One region of the Micromonospora zamorensis genome, then DNA from elsewhere that is predicted to be linked to it. Evidence: riboswitches for the same ligand, from Rfam matches in the RefSeq annotation. Region 1 holds a riboswitch; the other holds the start of a gene.
The links. Region 1 has a riboswitch for thiamine pyrophosphate ahead of thiE (thiamine phosphate synthase). Riboswitches for the same ligand answer to the same signal wherever they lie in the genome.

Region 1 (8,619 bases):
CCGCCGCCGGAGTCTGAGCCTGCGATTGTCAGCAGTGTTCGCGGGGTCATTTTCCCTGGCCTTTGGTTGCGGTTGGGGGCTGCGGCCGACCGTGCCCACTCCGGGCGGTCAGGCTTGATCCCTGCGTGGGCACGGTCGGCCGCAGCCCTGACGTGGAGACCTGGGTGACCCCGCGCCGGGTTTGGGTCAGCACAGGGGTGACCGCCTCTTGGAAGGCTCTGGTCAGGGTTGCGGCTGTTTGGGTGGGGTCTTTTGCTCGCATGAGTGCGCCCAGTACGGCTACTCCGGTGGCTCCCGCCTTCACGCAGGCGGTTACCTGTTCCGGGGATTCGACTCCGCCCAGCGCCAGGACCGGCACGTTGCTGGTCCTGATCAGTTTTCGCAGGCCGGCCGGTCCCAGGGGTGGGCCGTAGCCCGGTTTTGTCTTCGTGGGCCAGACCGGGGAGACGGTCGCGTAGTGCTCGGTGGTCAGGCGGTTCATCTCGGCTTCGTTGTGGCAGGAGCGGCCGACCAGGCTGTGGGTCGGCGGCGGGTACGGGCCGGCGGCGGGCAGGTGCACGGCGGCGCCGCCGAGCGGGTCGGGGCCGGCCACGACGAGAGTTCCGCCGACGTCGGCGAGGATCGCGCGCAGCTCGACGGCTAGGGCGGTGCGCTCGGGGCGGGGCAGGTCCTTCTCCCGCAGCACCACCCAGCGCACTCCCCCGGCCACGGCTCCCGCCACGACCCGGTCGAGCCCGCCCCGCGCGACGAGCCGGTCGGTCAACAGGACAACACCGGACGGCGGCGTCACAGGTCGGGTCTTCCCTCGTCGGGTGTGGAGGGCAGCGCGTGGAAGCGTCGGGCGATCCGGCCGGCGCCTGCCGCCAGCCGGCCCGCCTCGACCGCGTACCGCATCGCGGTCGCCATCGCCACCGGGTCCTCGGCCCGGGTCACGGCGCTGGCCAGCAGCACCGCGTCGCAGCCCAGCTCCATGGCCAGGGCCGCGTCGGAGGCGGTGCCGATGCCCGCGTCGAGGATCACCGGCACGTCCACCCCCTGCCGGATGAGCCGGATGTGGTGGGGGTTGCCGATGCCGAGCCCCGAGCCGATCGGGGAACCGGCCGGCATCACCGCGGCGCAGCCCACGTCGGCGAGCCGGCGGGCGAGCACCGGATCGTCGCTGGTGTACGGCAGGACGGTGAAGCCGTCGGCCACCAGCTCCTCGGCGGCGCGGAGCAGTTCCACCCCGTCGGGCAGTAGCGTCCGCTCGTCGCCGATCACCTCCAGCTTGACCCAGTCGGTGTCGAACGCGTCCCGGGCCAGCCGGGCCACCTTCACCGCCTCGGTCGCGGTGTGGCAGCCGGCGGTGTTCGGCAGCAGTCGCACCCCGCACCGGTCCAGCAGCTCCAGCAGCCCACCGGTGGAGCCCGGCGCGGTGCCCACCCGGCGCAGCGCCAGCGTGACCAGCTCGGTGCCGGACGCCCGGATCGCCTGTTCCAGCACGTGCAGGTTCGCGGCGCCGCCGGTGCCGAGGATCAACCGCGAGGTGAACGTCTCCCCACCCAGCTCGAACGTCACGCCGCTCACCCGCCCTGCGCCGCGGTGAGGACCTCGACCCGGTCGCCGTCACGCAGCACAGTGGCCGGCCAGCCGGCCCGGGGCACGACCTCGCCGTTGACCGCGACCGCCACCCCCCGCTGTTCGGGCACGACGTCGCGCACCAGGTCGGCCACCGACGCGCCGCCGGGGACGCTGCGTCCGGCCCCGTTCACCGTCAACTCCACAGGTCCCCCTCCATCGTCGGTTCAGTTCCTCGCCGGCCGCGGAGGCCACCGAGGCCGCCACCCGTCGCGGCCGGTGTGCGACCGGCCGAGCCGGCACCGACGAACCGTTCGGGTCCGAAGGGCGCGAGCAGCGGGTGGGGCACGCCGTCGAGCACCAGCTCGGTGATCAGGTCGGCGGTGATCGGGGTGAGCACGATGCCGTGCCGGTGGTGCCCGGTGGCGGCCAGCACGTCCGGCCGGTCGGGCAGCGGCCCGAGGATCGGTGCGTTGTCCGGCGTGCCCGGGCGCAGCCCGGCGACCGCCTCGACCAGGTCGTACTCGGCCAGCTCGGGCAGCAGGTCGACTCCGGCGCGGAGCAGGCGCTGCACCGCACCGGCGGTGACAGTGGTGTCCGCCCGTTCCTCGACCGTCGCGCCGAGCACGACCTCGCCGTCGGCGCGGGGCACCAGGTAGACGGGTTCGCCGTCGGCGTACCCCCGGATCACGTGCCGGAAGCCCGGCGCGACGCCGTCGGGCGCGCGGAGCCGGAGGATCTGGCCCTTCACCGGCCGGACGGGCAGGCCGGTGAGGGCGGCTGCCCCACAGCCGGCGGCGACCACCGTGACCGCAGCGTCCACATCAGACAGGTGCGCGACCGCCTGCGGCACGAGCACCGCGCCGGCCCGCTGGGCGGCCGTGCGCAGCGCCGGCACCAGCCGCCGGGGGTCGACCTGGTGGTCGGTGGGCGCGAGCGCGCCGCCGCGCAGCCGTGGTGCGAGCGCCGGCTCGCGGTCGCGCAGCTCGCTGGGGCGCAGTGGGGTCACCGGCAGGCCCAACCCCTGCTGGTACGCCCAGAGTCGGCGCGCCTCGGCCAGGTCGTCGCCGGTCAGCCCGACCATCAGGGTGCCCTCGGTCCGGTAGCCGATCCCGGTGCCGCTCGCCGCGGTCAGCTCGGCGGCGAACGCCGGCCAGCGGGCGGCGGACGCCAGCAGCAGCCCGGTCAGCTGCCACTCACCGAAGTACGCCTCGGCGACCGGCGAGAGCATGCCGGCGGCCACCGCCGACGCCCCCGAGCCGGGCTCCGGATCGTGCACCACCACGCGCAGCCCCCGGGCGGCGCAGCGCCAGGCGATCGCCAGCCCGATCGGCCCCGCCCCCACCACCGCGACGTCCGGCCGGCCCCGGTCACTCGATCGCGCTGACTCCGACCGGCCGGTCAGCACGCCAGGGCCTCGATCAGCTCGGCGGTCGCCCGCCCCGGGTCGGCGGCAGCGGAGACCGCCCCGACGACCGCCACCCCGTACGCCCCGGCGGCCCGCAGCTCCGGCACCCGCTCGGCGGTCACGCCGCCGATCGCGATGACCGGCACGTCGACGGCGTCGACGACGGCACGTACGCCCACGGGCCCGATGGGGTCCGGCAGGCCGGACTTGGTGCTGGTGGCGTGGCAAGGCCCGACGCCCAGGTAGCTGGCTCCCGCCGCGACCGCCGCGGTCGCTGTTCCCGGCGCGCGGGCGGTGGCGCCCAGCACGCCGGCCGGGCCGAGCACCCGACGGGCGGCGGCGACCGGCAGGTCGTCGGCCCCGACGTGCCCACCGGCGGCACCGACCGCCAGCGCCACGTGCAGCCGATCGTTGACCAGGCAGGTCGCCCCGTACGGCACGCAGAGCGCCAGCACCCGCTGGGCCAGCTCGTACGCCTCGCGGTCGGTGGCGGAATCCTCGACCCGGACCTGCACCACCAGGTCGGCTCGGGCCACCGCGAGGGCGGCCCGGACCACGGTGAGCGGGTCTCGCCCGGGTCGGGTGTCGGTGATCAGATGCAGTCGCCCCAGGGACGGCACGGCAACGCTCCTCCCTGCGCCGGCATTATCCGGATCAGGTTCGACGGTCGGGGGCTGTCAGCCCCCCTCTCAGCCCGGTACACCGGGCTCCCGTGGGTTACTTGCGTGTCACCGTACGACAGATCCGCCGGTCTGCCAAGGCGGGTGTCGACGGGCCGGAATGGCGGATTAGGTTGGGCGCTTCATCCCGGTCCTATTCGGAATGTCGCCCCCCGTTGCAGAACCGTTACCTGCCGGCATCTTGCCGGACATTGAGCCAGCCGAATTAATTTGTTCAGCGATTCGACAAAATGTTGGCGGGGGCACCGTGACGCGGTGTCACCACCGGCTCCATCTGGGAGGGTCTTCGGCGAGCCGGCTCCCGCGATCCCTGTCACTACGACATAGGAGGCGGCGTGTCCCGTTCTCGTCGTGCCCGCGTACCCATCACCGCAACCCTGATCTCCCTGGCCATGGCCTCGACCACCCTGTTCGGCGCGCCCGCCCAGGCGGCCGCCCAGGTCCCCCCACGGGATGCGAAAGCCGCAGCCCCGGTCAGCCAGGTGGTGCCGAAGGCGCCAAAGGCCGCGGCCGATCCCTTCTCCGTCCTCGTCTTCTCCAAGACCGCCGGCTTCCGGCACGACTCCATCCCCACCGGCATCGCTGCCATCCAACAGCTCGGTGTGGCCAACGGATTCACAGTGGACAACTCCGAGGACGGCTCCGCATTCAACGACGCCAACCTCGCGAAGTACAAGGCGGTGATCTGGCTCTCCACCACCGGTGACGTGCTCGACGCCGAGCAGCAGGCGGCGTTCGAGCGCTACGTGAAGGCGGGCGGCGGCTACGTCGGCATCCACGCCGCATCGGACACCGAGTACAGCTGGGCCTGGTACGGCGACCTGGTCGGCGCGTACTTCGCCAACCACCCGCAGAACCAGCAGGCCACGGTCAAGGTGGAGGACCACGCCCACCCGTCCACGACCGGGCTGCCGGACCGATGGTCCCGGTTCGACGAGTGGTACAACTACCAGACCAATCCCCGGCCGGACGTGCACGTGCTCGCCAGCCTGGACGAGAAGAGCTACACGGCAGGCGCCGGTGCCATGGGCGCCGACCACCCGATCGCCTGGTGTCAGGACTTCGACGGCGGCCGATCCTGGTACACCGGGGCGGGCCACACCCGGGAGTCGTACGCCGAGCCCGAGTTCCTGTCCCACCTGCTCGGCGGCATCCGGACCGCGGCCGGTGTCGAGAACGCCGACTGCGGCGCCTCGAAGACCTCGAACTTCGAGAAGGTCGCGCTGGACAGCAACACGAGCAACCCGATGGAGCTGGACATCGCCGGAGACGGGCGGGTCTTCTACATCGAGCGCGACGGTCGCGTGCAGATCGTCAAGCCGGACACCGGCAGCACCGTCACCGCCGTCGACCTGGACGTCTTCACCGGCAACGAGGACGGCCTGATCGGCATCCGGCTCGACCCGGACTTCGCCACCAACAAGTGGGTGTATCTCTACTACGCCCCGAACGACGGGGTCACCCGCAACCTGCTGTCCCGCTTCACGGTCACCGGCGACACCATCGACCCTGCCAGCGAGAAGCAGGTGCTGCGGGTCGACACCCAGCGCAACACCTGCTGCCACGCTGGCGGCAGCATGGCCTTCGACAGCGCCGGCAACCTCTACCTGGCCACCGGTGACAACACCAACCCGTTCGAGTCGAGCGCGTACTCGCCGCTCGACGAGCGGCCGGGCCGCCAGGACTACGACTCGCAGCGCACCTCGGCCAACACCAACGACCTGCGCGGCAAGGTGATCCGGATCCACCCGGAGGACGACGGCACGTACACCGTCCCGACGGGCAACCTCTTCGCGCCGGGCACCGAGAAGACCCGCCCCGAGATCTACGCGATGGGCTTCCGCAACCCGTTCCGGATCGGCACCGACCCGAAGACCGACACCCTGTACGTCGGGGACTACGGGCCGGACGCCAACGCGAACAACCCGGACCGGGGCCCCCGGGGCCTGGTCGAGTGGAACGTCGTGACCCCCGGCAACTACGGCTGGCCGTACTGCACCGGGACGAACGAGGCGTACAACGACTACACGTTCCCGTCCGGCCCGAGCGGCCCGAAGTTCGACTGCGCCGCACCGGTGAACAACTCGCCCAACAACACGGGCCTGACCAACCTCCCGCCGGTCGTCCCGGCCACCGTCGACTACGGCTACGCCGGTGACGCGCGCTACCCGGAGATCGGCGGCGGTGGCGCCCCGATGGGCGGCCCGGCCTACCGCTACGACGCGGACCTCAACTCCAACCGCAAGTGGCCGGCGTACTACGACGGCAAGGCTCTGCTCGGCGAGTGGAACCAGAACAAGATGTACACCATGCAGGTGACCCCCGACGGCAAGTCGTTGGTGGACATCAATCAGCTGCTCACCGGCATGAAGATGGTCCGGCCGATGGACTTCGAGTTCGGTCCGGACGGCGCGCTCTATCTGATCGAGTGGGGCACCGGGTTCGGCGGCAACAACGACGACTCCGGCATCTACCGGATCGACTACACCGCCGGTGACCGCGCACCGATCGCCGCGGCGTCCGCCAACCCGACCTCGGGCCCGGCGCCGCTGACTGTCACCTTCTCCAGCGCCGGCTCCCGGGACCCGGACGGCGGCGCGCTCACCTACTCGTGGACCTTCGGCGACGGGCAGACCTCGACCGAGGCCAACCCGACGCACACGTACGCGACGGCCGGCAGCTACACCGCCCAGCTCACCGTCACCAACCCGAAGGGCCGTACCGCGGTGGCCAACGTGCCGATCACCGTGGGCAACACCGCGCCGACGGTGACCATCGAGTTCCCGCCGGACGGTGGCTTCTTCAACTGGGGTAACCAGGTCCGCTACTCCGTCAAGGTGACCGACCCCGAGGACGGGCAGGTCGACTGCGACAAGGTGCAGCTCCAGGTGCTGCTGGGTCACGACGAGCACGCCCACCCGCTGGAGCAGCACACCGGCTGCACCGGCACCGTCCAGACGTCGCTCGCCTCCGGGCACGGCGCCGAGGCGAACGTGTTCGCTGTCTTCGAGGCCACCTACACCGACGAGGGTGGCGCCGGCGGGTCCGGCCCGCTCACCGGTCGGGACATCGAGATCCTGCAGCCCAAGCAGAAGCAGGCCGAGTACTTCACCGCCACCGGGCGCGCCCCGGTGAGCACCGGCGGCGGAGACGCCGGCGTGCAACGAGAGGCCGGCGCCGACACCGCCGGTGGTGGCCAGAGCATCGCGTTCATCGAGGACGGTGACTGGTGGTCGGTCGCTCCGGCGGACCTGACCAACATCACCGAGATCCGGTTCCGGGCCGCCTCGGCAGCCGCCGGCGGTCGGATCGAGGTCCACGCGGGCGCCGTCGACGGACCGATCGTGGCCACGGCCACCGTTCCGACGACCGGCGCGTGGCAGACGTACACAGACGTGAGCGCGCCGGTGACCGGTGCCGCGAGCGGCTCGCTGTACTTCGTGGCCCGCGACCCGAACGGCGGGACGGGCTCGCTGTTCAACGTCAACTGGATGGACTTCATCGGCCGCGGCGTCACCGAGAACGCGCCGCCGGTGGTCACCGCCACCGCGACCCCGGCCACCGGCACCGTGCCGGTCACCGTCGAGTTCGACGGCACGGCCACCGACGCCGAGGGCGACACCCCGCTGACGTACGCCTGGGACTTCGGTGACGGAGGCTCGGCGACCACAGTGGACGCCAGCCACACCTACACCAACGCGGGCACCTTCACGGCCACCCTCACGGTGACCGACAGCAAGGGCGCCAGGTCGTACGCCACGGTGCCGGTGCGGGTCGACGCTCCGGACACGTCCTGCTTCGGGGCGCGTTCGGACGACTTCAACGGCAACAGCCTCGACAAGGAGCGCTGGACCAGCGTGGTCCGGGAGAACCAGCTCTACTCGCTCAGCGGCGGCGCGCTGCGGCTGCCCACCGGGGTGGGTGACCTCTACGGCGCGCGCAACGACGCCACCAACCTGGTGCTACAGGCGGCTCCGACCGGCGCCTGGGAGATGACCACCAAGGTCACGCTGCCGGTGACGGCCAACTACCAGCAGGCTGGCGTGCTGGTGTACGGCGACGACGACAACTACGCCAAGCTGGACCTGCTGTACAACGGCAGCCGGCGGGTGGAGTTCATCCGGGAGACGGCCGGTACGCCTCGCAACGAGGCCGCCGACAGTGCCGCCGCGCCGGCGGGTGACACCGTGTACCTGCGGATCACCAGCGACGGGACGAACCTGACCGCCGCCGCCTCGGGCGACGGGCAGACCTTCACCCCGGTCGGCCAGTCGGCAGCGCTCGCCGGCATCACCAACCCGCGGATCGGGGTCTTCGCGCTCAACGGAGGCACCGAGGCGCCCGTGGTCGACGCCGCGTTCGACTCGTTCCAGGTCACGCCGGACGCCCCGGCCGGCCCGGTCGACCCGTCGGACGAGTTCACCGGTTCCACGTTGGACAAGTGCCGCTGGGACGCCATCACACGGGAGGACCCGAACGGTTACCGGGTCACCGGTGGCGCGCTGCGGATCGACGTGCCCAACGGCGACATCTACGGCACCGACAACACCGGGCCGAAGAACTTCATCCTCCAGACCGCGCCGTCCGGCGACTGGACCCTGGAGACGAAGGTCGACGGCAGTCTGCTGAACGAGCAGTACCAGCAGGCCGGTCTGCTCGTGCAGGCCGACGACGACAACTACCTGAAGTTGGACTTCATCGCGGACAACCAGGCCGGCCAGGCGGTGACGCGGCGGATCGAGTTCCGCAGCGAGATCGCCGGGACGGTGCAGAACCCGCAGCCGGAGGCGGCCAGCCTCACCTCGGCGGTGTGGCACCTGCGGCTGGCCCGCACCGGTGACACGTTCACCGCGTCGTACTCGGCCGACGGGACGACCTGGACCGCGTTGGAGGCGCTGACGAACAGCGCGGTGGGTGCCACCCCGAAGGTTGGGTTGTTCACCCTCGGCGCCAACCAGACCGCCTCGAAGACCG
Region 2 (8,619 bases), 690 kb from region 1:
ACCGGGTCCAGGGTGGCCAGCAGGGTGAACGAGAAGACCAGCGCCGCGGCGAGCTTCGCCACCGGGTTGCGGCGGGCCAACGGCGCACCGGGCGCGGCGACCGGTTCGATGCTGATCATCGGGCACCGTCGCCGGTCACGGCCCGGTGCAGGGTGACGGTGCGGTCGGCGAGAGCGGCGACGAAATCCGCGTCGTGGGTGACCGCGACCACGCCGTGCCCGGCGTCGCGCAGCTCGGCGAAGAGGTCGACCAGCTCCCGCCAGGTCCGCCGGTCCTGGCCGAAGGTCGGTTCGTCGCAGATCAACAGACGGGGCGCGGTGGCCAGGGCCGTCGCCACGCTCAGCCGCCGCGCCTCGCCCCCGGAGAGGGTGTACGGGTTGGCGGCGGCGAGCCGATCCAGTCGTAGTCGCTCCAGCAGCCCGGCCACGGTCTCCCGCACGGCTGCCTCGGGTTGACCGGTGCGGCGCGGGCCGAGCGCCAGCTCGTCGAAGACGGTGCTCGTGACGAACTGGTGCTCCGGGTCCTGGAAGACCGACCCGATCCGCCGGGTCAGCGCGGGTGCCCGCCAGCGGTGCGGGGGAGTGCGATGGTCCGCGCCGGCCAACTCGGCGGACGCGGTGACCCGGCCGGTGCCTGGCCGGAGCAGCCCGCCGAGCAGCAACGCCAGGGTGGACTTGCCGGCGCCGTTGGGTCCGCGTACGGCGAGTGCCTCTCCGGCGCGTACCGCGAGATCGGTGGAGGCCAGCCGGGGTGGCAGGCCGAGCCGGTCGGCGGTGAGCAACAGCTCGCCGGGAGCGGCGGTGGCCCGCCGGGGCGCGATGGGGTGACCCGGCACCCAGACTCCCTCGGCGGCCAGGGCGGGGCCGTGGGCGGCGAAGACCGCCTCGGGCGTGCCGTCCGCACGGACCCCGCCGCCCGGGTCCAGGACGACCACCCGGTCGACCAGTGGCAGCGCCTCGGCGACCCGGTGCTCGACCAGGATCAGCGTGGTGTCGGCGTCCAGCGCCCCGGCAACCGCCTGCCGGATCAGGTCGGCCCCGGCCGGGTCGAGATTGGCGGTCGGCTCGTCGAGCAGCAGCAGGCCGGGGCGCAGGGCCAGCGCGCCGGCCAGGGCCAGGCGTTGCTGCTCGCCGCCGGACAGTGCGGCCGTGTTGCGGTCCCGGGAGTACGGGAAGCCGACCCGGTGCAGCGCCTCGTCCACCCGGGGCCAGATCTCGTCGGCGGGCACACCCCGGTTCTCCAGCCCGAACGCGACGTCGTCGCCGCAGCGGGCCATCACCAGTTGGGTTTCCGGGTCCTGGAAGACGATGCCGACCCGTTCCCGGCCCTTGCGGGGGTCGAGCCCGTCGATCTCGACTGTGCCCTCCTGCTCGCCGGAGTCCTCGGGTAGCAGCCCGGCGAGCGCGCTGAGCAGGGTGCTCTTGCCGGCCCCCGAGGGCCCGAGCAGCAGCACCCGCTCCCCGACCTCAACCCGCAGGTCGACCCCGCGCAGAGCCCACGCGCGCCGCCCGGCGTGCCGCCAACCGAACCCCCGCAGCAGTACCCCGCCCACCAAACACCCCTCCCAAGCCCCGGCTCCACCCTGCACGGTCGATCATGAGGTTGACGGTGGTTCTGAAGATCCATCCGCCCGTCAACCTCATGATCGACGCGAGTGGGTGGGGTCAGATCAGGGCGCGGTCCCGGCCTACCGGGAAACGGTCCAGGACACCGGTGTTGGCCAGGGCCTTGGTCAGCAGCCAGCCGCCGGCTCCGGCGATCACCGTGGCGCTGACGATGGTGATCAGCGCGTACGGGATGCGGTAGTCGGCCAGCGCGTAGTCGACGTTCCAGATGAAGAAGTCGAACAGCGCGGCGCTGAGACCGGTCAGCGCGCCGGCCACCACCGCGGTGGGCAGCCGGAACGACCGGTACCGGAAAGCGGCGAACGCCAGCTCCGCGCCGATGCCCTGCACGATGCCCTGCGGGATCACCGTGCCGGCCCACTGGCTGCCCAGCAGCGCGGAGAGGACCGCGGCCACCGTCTCGCAGTAGAGCGCGGCACCGGGCTTGCGGATGACCAGACCGCCGATCACGGCCGGCATCAACCAGACGCCGTACAGCAGCGCCTGCGCCGGCGGGAAGAAGGCGAACGCACCCTCGGTGGCGCTCCAGACCAGGCCCCAGGCCCAGAAGATGACGCCGAAGGCGACCGCGATCACCGAGGCGACCACGATGTCGATGGTCCGCCAACGGTGTGTGTCGGTGGTGGATTTCATGTGTTGCTCCCAGTTCGTGAGTGCGAACCAGGAGAAGACGCACGCCGCGTCCGGGGGCACCGGACTGCGGCGCGGCTGGAGGTCGACCGAACTCCCTGCGCTGGCATTACCCAGATCAGGTTCGAGGGTCTGCGGGCATGCCCGCACTCTCAGCGCTGTGCGCTCCCCTGTCGGATGTGAAGTTGTCTCGCTGACGCTAACACCGACGTGGGCCGCTGGCCCAGGAGGGCATCCGCCTGACCTGCGGCGAGCAGCCGGCCCGTCGTCGGCTGGGTACGCTTCCGATCATGCGGGTTGACGCGCGAGGCTTCACGTTCGAGGTAACCGTCGGTGGTCCGCCGGAGGGCGTACCCGTCCTGCTGTTGCACGGGTTCCCACAGCACAGCGGCGAGTGGGACGAGGTCGTGCCGGCGCTGCACGCGGCCGGGCTGCGCACGTACGCGCTGGACCAGCGCGGTTACTCGCCGGGTGCCCGGCCCACGGCGGTGGCGGACTACCGGATCCCCGAGCTGGTCGCCGATGTGGTGGCGGTGCTCGACGCCCTCGGGTTGGACGCCGTCCACCTGGTCGGCCACGACTGGGGCGCGATCGTGGCCTGGGCGGTCGCCGCCGGGCACCCCGAGCGGGTCCGCACACTGACGGCGGTGTCCGTGCCGCATCCGGCGGCCATGGCGCACGCCCTGGCCAACGACAGCCAGCAGAAGGCCCGCTCGTCGTACATTGCGCTGTTCCGTAAGCCGGACAAGGCGGAGAAGGTGCTGCTGGCGTGGCACGCCACCGCGCTGCGCAAACTGCTCGGCGGGGTGGGCGACGGGCCCCGGGTGGACCGCTACGCCGACCCGATGCGCGAGCCGGGAGCCCTCACCGCCGCCCTGAACTGGTACCGGGCGATGTCCCGCTCCGACCTGGCAGCGGTCGGCCCGGTCGCGGTGCCCACCACGTACGTCTGGAGTGACCGGGACGTCGCCATCGGTCGGACCGCCGCCGAGGCGTGTGCGGCGAACGTCACCGGGGACTACCGCTTCGTGCAACTGGCCGGTGTGAGCCACTGGATCCCGGACGCGGCCCCGGGCCCGCTCGCCGAGGCGATCCTGGCCCGAGTCAGCGCAACGGCCTGAGTCGTGCGGGTCAGCGGGGGAGGGCCATCATGACGACGGACGGCAGCGGGCCGGGCAGCCGCCGCTCGATCGCCGCGCAACTACGCCTGCTGGGCGTACGCCCCGGCGCGACGCTGCTGGTGCACGCCGGCCTCCGTCCGCTGGGATTCATCAGCGGTGGTCCGCACGCGGTGGTGCTCGCCCTGCGTGACGCGCTCGGTCCGGACGGCACGATCGTCGTGCCCACCCACACACCGGAGAACAGCGATCCCGCCCAGTGGCGCAACCCGCCGGTGCCGGCGGACTGGTGGCCGCTGATCCGCTCGGAGATGCCCGGCTTCGACCCGGCGATCACCCCGAGCCGGTTCATGGGGGCGCTCGCCGAGACGGTCCGCGGCTGGCCCGGCGCTCTGCGCAGCTCGCATCCCCAGGTGTCGTTCGCCGCGCTCGGGCCGGCCGCCGAGCAGGTGGTGACCGGGCACGCCCTGGCCGACATGCTCGGCGAGCAGTCCCCGCTGGGCCGGCTCTACGACCTGGACGCCGACGTGTTGCTGCTCGGTGTCGGCCACTCCGCGAGCACCTCGCTGCACCTGGCCGAATACCGCCGCCCCGGCTCGCCCCGAGAGCGGGTCGGCGCTGCGGTGCGCACCGCCGACGGCGGCAGGGAATGGGTGTGGTGGCAGGACGTACGGCTCGACGCGGGTGACTTCGACGCGTTGGGCGCGGCCCTGGAGGCCACCGGAGAGGTTCGCACCGGCCCGGTGGGTGCCGGGACCGGCAGGTTGATGCGCCAGCGGGCGGCGGTCGACTTCGCGGTGCACTGGTTGGCCCGCAATCGGACGACGGAGGACGCATGACGGTGAGTGCCGAGGACTACCTGGCCGTGGTGACCGAGACGATCGGCCGGGTGGCCGAAAGCCAGCGGGAGGCGGTGGGGCGGGCCGCGGATCTGATCGCCGACGCCGTACGCGCCGACGGCGTGGTGCACGCGTTCGGCACCGGGCACTCGGAGGCCCTCGCCATGGAGATCGCCGGCCGGGCGGGCGGTCTGGTGCCGACCAACCGGATCGCCCTCCGCGACCTGGTGCTGCTCGGCGGCGAACCGGCCGATCGGCTGGGCCCGATGCTGGAACGGGACCCGTCGGTCGCGCACCGCCTCTACGAGCTGGCGCCGGTGCGGCCCACCGACGTCTTCGTGCTCGCCTCGAACTCCGGGGTCAACGGCGCGATGGTGGAGTTCGCGACGCTGGTCAAGGAACGTGGCCACGGGCTGGTTGCGATCACCTCGGCGCGGCACTCCGGTCGGATGACCTCCCGGCACCCGTCCGGGCGCAAGCTGGGCGACCTCGCCGACGTGGTGCTCGACAACGGCGCCCCGTACGGCGACGCGACGCTGCCGCTTCCCGGTGGCGGTGCGGTCGGCGCGGTCTCCTCGATCACCGCTGCGCTGCTCGCCCAGCAGATCACCGTGGAGGTGGTGGCGCGGTTGCTGGCAGCGGGGGAGCGGCCACCGGTCTACCTGTCGGCGAACATCCCGGACGGCGACGCGCACAACACGGCGTTGGAGGCCCGGTACGCGGGCCGCATCCGTCGCGGGTCCTGACGCCGCCGGACGGTGCTCACGGTCGCCCGGCATCGGCTGGTGCTGGTGACCGACCTGCGTCCCCGAGGTGAACGGAAGATGTCGTGAACCTGTTTCGCGCTCGGGCGGGTGGGGCATTGGCGTTGCTGCCGGCGGCCGGGACCGCCGGCAGTAGCGTCTCACCGGAGGTAGCGCGTGTCCAAGGAGACCGACAAGCAGCGTTGGCAGCGCAATTTCGCCGACCTGCTCCAGGAGTTGCGGGTCGCACAGACCGGCGTGCAGATCCTCTTCGCCTTCCTGCTCACCCTGCCGTTCAGCAACGGGTTCACCGAGACCACGGAGTTCCAGCGGGACGTCTACATCGTGGCGTTGCTCGCGGCGGCCGCCGCCACCGCGCTGATCATCTCGCCGGTGGCGTTCCACCGGGCGCTGTTCCGGCAGGGACGCAAGCCGGAGCTGGTGCGCTTCGCGCACCGGATGGCCACCGGCGGTCTCGCCTTCATGCTGATCGCGATGGTCAGCGCGGTGCTGCTGATCACCGACTTCGTGCTGGACCGGCCGATCGCCTTCCTGCTCAGCGCCCTGACCGGAATCTGGTTCCTCGCGTTCTGGGTGATCCTGCCGTTCGCGCGACGCAACTGGGGTGAGGACGACATCGACGACGATGACGACGACCCGGACACGATCGCCGGTCGCTGATCGCTGATCGCGCAGATCTTCACGCAGCGCTACCCCTGGGTAACAACCGGGGGTAGCGTGGCGGGTAGTCGCGCACGTCGACGCAGCCGCACCGAGCTTCGAGGGGGCAGCCGTGACCACGACGCAGGACGGCCGACCGGCACCGGACGGCCCCGACTCCGAAGCCGCGCCCAGCACCGCCGGTGCCGCGGCCCCGTTGCCCAGGGAGGCCGGGCAGGTCTCCGAGAAGGAGGCCCGGCAGGTCGCCGAGGCCGCCCGTGAGTCCACCTGGGACCGACCCAGCTTCGGCAAGGAGTTGTTCCTCGGTCGGTTCCGGCTGGACCTGATCGACCCGTGGCCCCGGTCCGACCCGGACGACGTGGCGCGCGCCGAGGAGTTCCTCGGTCGGTTGCGCGCCTTCCTGACGACCGAGGTCGATGGCGCCGCCATCGAACGCGACGCGTCCATTCCGGACTCGGTGTTCCACGGTCTGGCCGACCTCGGCGCGTTCGGCATGAAGATCGACCGGAAGTACGGCGGGCTCGGGCTGAGCAACCTGCACTACTGCCGGGCGCTGATGCTGGCCGGGTCGGTCAGCCCGGCCATCGGCGCGCTGCTCTCGGCGCACCAGTCGATCGGGGTGCCACAGCCGCTGAAGATGTTCGGCACCGCCGAGCAGAAGCAGCTCTTCCTGCCCCGCCTCGCCGCGGGTGAGGTGTCCGCGTTCCTGCTCACCGAGCCCGATGTCGGCTCCGACCCCGCCCGCCTGGGCACCATCGCCGAGCCGACCGAGGACGGCACCGGCTATCGGCTCAACGGGGTGAAGCTCTGGGCCACCAACGGCATCGTGGCCACCCTGCTGGTGGTGATGGCCCGGGTGCCCGCCACCGAGGGGCGTCGGGGCGGGATCACCGCGTTCGTGGTGGAGGGCGACAGCGAGGGCATCACCGTCGAGCGGCGCAACGAGTTCATCGGATTGCGCGGCCTGGAAAACAGCCTCACCCGGTTCCACGACGTGTTCGTACCCGCCGAGAACGTCATCGGCGGCGAGGGCAAGGGTCTGAAGATCGCCCTGACCACGCTGAACACTGGCCGGCTCTCGCTGCCGGCGATGTGCGTGGGCGCCGGCAAGTGGGCGCTGAACGTGGCCCGGGGCTGGGCGGCCGACCGGGTGCAGTGGGGCCGGCCGGTGGGCGAGCACGAGGCGGTCGCGCAGAAGTTGTCCTTCATCGCCGCGACCACGTACGGCATGGAGACCATGCTCGACCTCTGCTGCCTGCTCGCCGACGACGACCGCAACGACATCCGGATCGAGGCGGCGCTGGTCAAGCTGTACGCCAGCGAGATGGCCTGGAAGATCGCCGACGAGCTGATCCAGATCCGGGGCGGGCGCGGCTACGAAACCGCCGACTCGCTGGCCGCCCGTGGCGAACGTCCGGCCGCCGTCGAACAGATGCTGCGCGACCTGCGGATCAACCGGATCTTCGAGGGTTCCACCGAGATCATGCATCTGCTGATCGCCCGGGAGGCGGTCGACGCCCACCTGTCGGTGGCCGGCGACATCATCGACCCGGACGCGGGGCTGGGCCGCAAGGCACGGGCCGGCGCCCGAGCCGGTGCCTTCTACGCGAAGTGGCTGCCCACCCTCGCCGTGGGTCGGGGGCAGAGGCCCTCGGCGTACGCCGAGTTCGGGCCGCTCGCCGCGCACCTGCGCCAGGTCGAGCGCTCGTCGCGCAAGCTGGCCCGCTCGACGTTCTACGCGATGTCCCGCTGGCAGGGAAAGATGGAGCGTAAGCAGGCGTTCCTGGGCCGTGTGGTGGACATCGGCGCCGAGTTGTTCGCGATGTCCGCGGTCTGTGTCCGTGCCGTCGCTGAACGGGACAGCCGACCGGAAAACGTGGAGCTGGCCGACCTGTTCTGTCGGCAGGCTCGGGTGCGGGTGGACGCCCTGTTCGCCGCACTGTGGGACAACACCGACTCGGTCGACACCGCGGCGGCGAAGCGGATCCTCGCCGGCCGCTACGCGGGTCTGGAGGAGGGTGTGCTCACCCCGTCCGACGAACTCCCGTGGGTGGCCGGCTGGTCACCCGGCCCGTCCACCGCCGAGGACGTCCGCCGCCGCATCCCACCGAAGCCGTAAGCCGGGCTGGTCGGTGGTCACGCTGGTCGGCGGCCGGGTTGGTCGGCGGCCGCGTCGATGGCGCCGGTCAGCGGGCGACCGCCCAGGCCAGCACCCCGGCCAGGATCAGGCCGTTGAGCCCGGCCAGCGCCAGGTACGCCGCGGGTGGGATCTTCTTGCCCCGTCGCACGAAGGAGACCAGGACGGCGGCGTAGCCGAGCAGCAGGACGGCGATGACGAGGAGGAAGTAGAACACCCGAAGACCTTAGCGGCTCCTGCCGCGTAGGCCGAGTTGGCGCAGCTCCAACGCGGCCAGGGCGTCGACGGTGGCGTCGTCGCCACGTCGCCACGCCTCGGCGACGTCCGGCGCGATCCGGGTCAGCTTGCCCAGCGGCTGGGTGGCCAGCGCGCGCAGGGCGAGCAGGTCCCGGCCGGCCGGTCCGACGGCCAGCTTCGCCGCTGACCCGGCCCGGCGCATCCAGCGCACCCGCAGCGGCAGCCAGCCGAACAGCACGATGCCGAGCGGGAAGATCAGGACCGCGATGGCGAGGGCGAGGGCGAGCTGGTCGACCAGGTGCTGCTGGTCGCGGCCGGCGTCGGCGAGCCCCCGGGCCGCGTCGGCGGCCCGCTGGAAGGGTGCGGTCAGCTCGTCACCGACCAGCGGGACCCGGCGGACCTTGCCGCCCGCGTCGGCGAGGTTGTCGGCGAGGCCGCTGCCCGCGCCCTCCAGCTTCTGCCCCGGTACGGCGAGCTTCTGCACCAGGTCGTGCAGCCACAGCGCGCCGCGGATCGCCACGTACACCCAGGCGACGACGAGCAGGTCGGTGAGCAACTGACGGGCGGCGGTCGGAAACCGATCGGCATAGATTTTCACGCCGGACAGCG

Region 2: another riboswitch for thiamine pyrophosphate. It lies ahead of GA0070619_RS21150 (ECF transporter S component); the one in region 1 lies ahead of thiE (thiamine phosphate synthase).

The regions. Positions count from the first base shown of each region.
Region 1 is NZ_LT607755.1:5,501,677-5,510,295, forward strand. It holds gene thiD (bifunctional hydroxymethylpyrimidine kinase/phosphomethylpyrimidine kinase) at 1-50, opposite strand, end outside; gene GA0070619_RS24415 (thiamine phosphate synthase) at 47-790, opposite strand; gene GA0070619_RS24420 (thiazole synthase) at 787-1,566, opposite strand; gene thiS (sulfur carrier protein ThiS) at 1,563-1,763, opposite strand; gene thiO (glycine oxidase ThiO) at 1,754-2,965, opposite strand; gene thiE (thiamine phosphate synthase) at 2,959-3,585, opposite strand; TPP riboswitch at 3,580-3,689, opposite strand; gene GA0070619_RS24440 (ThuA domain-containing protein) at 3,981-8,619, shown strand, end outside.
Region 2 is NZ_LT607755.1:4,808,554-4,817,172, reverse strand. It holds gene GA0070619_RS21160 (energy-coupling factor transporter transmembrane component T family protein) at 1-119, opposite strand, end outside; gene GA0070619_RS21155 (ABC transporter ATP-binding protein) at 116-1,552, opposite strand; gene GA0070619_RS21150 (ECF transporter S component) at 1,665-2,258, opposite strand; TPP riboswitch at 2,333-2,437, opposite strand; gene GA0070619_RS21145 (alpha/beta fold hydrolase) at 2,546-3,376, shown strand; gene GA0070619_RS21140 (AAC(3) family N-acetyltransferase) at 3,406-4,212, shown strand; gene GA0070619_RS21135 (sugar isomerase domain-containing protein) at 4,209-4,958, shown strand; gene GA0070619_RS21130 (DUF6328 family protein) at 5,133-5,636, shown strand; gene GA0070619_RS21125 (acyl-CoA dehydrogenase family protein) at 5,749-7,755, shown strand; gene GA0070619_RS32860 (hypothetical protein) at 7,823-7,990, opposite strand; gene GA0070619_RS21120 (hypothetical protein) at 8,000-8,608, opposite strand.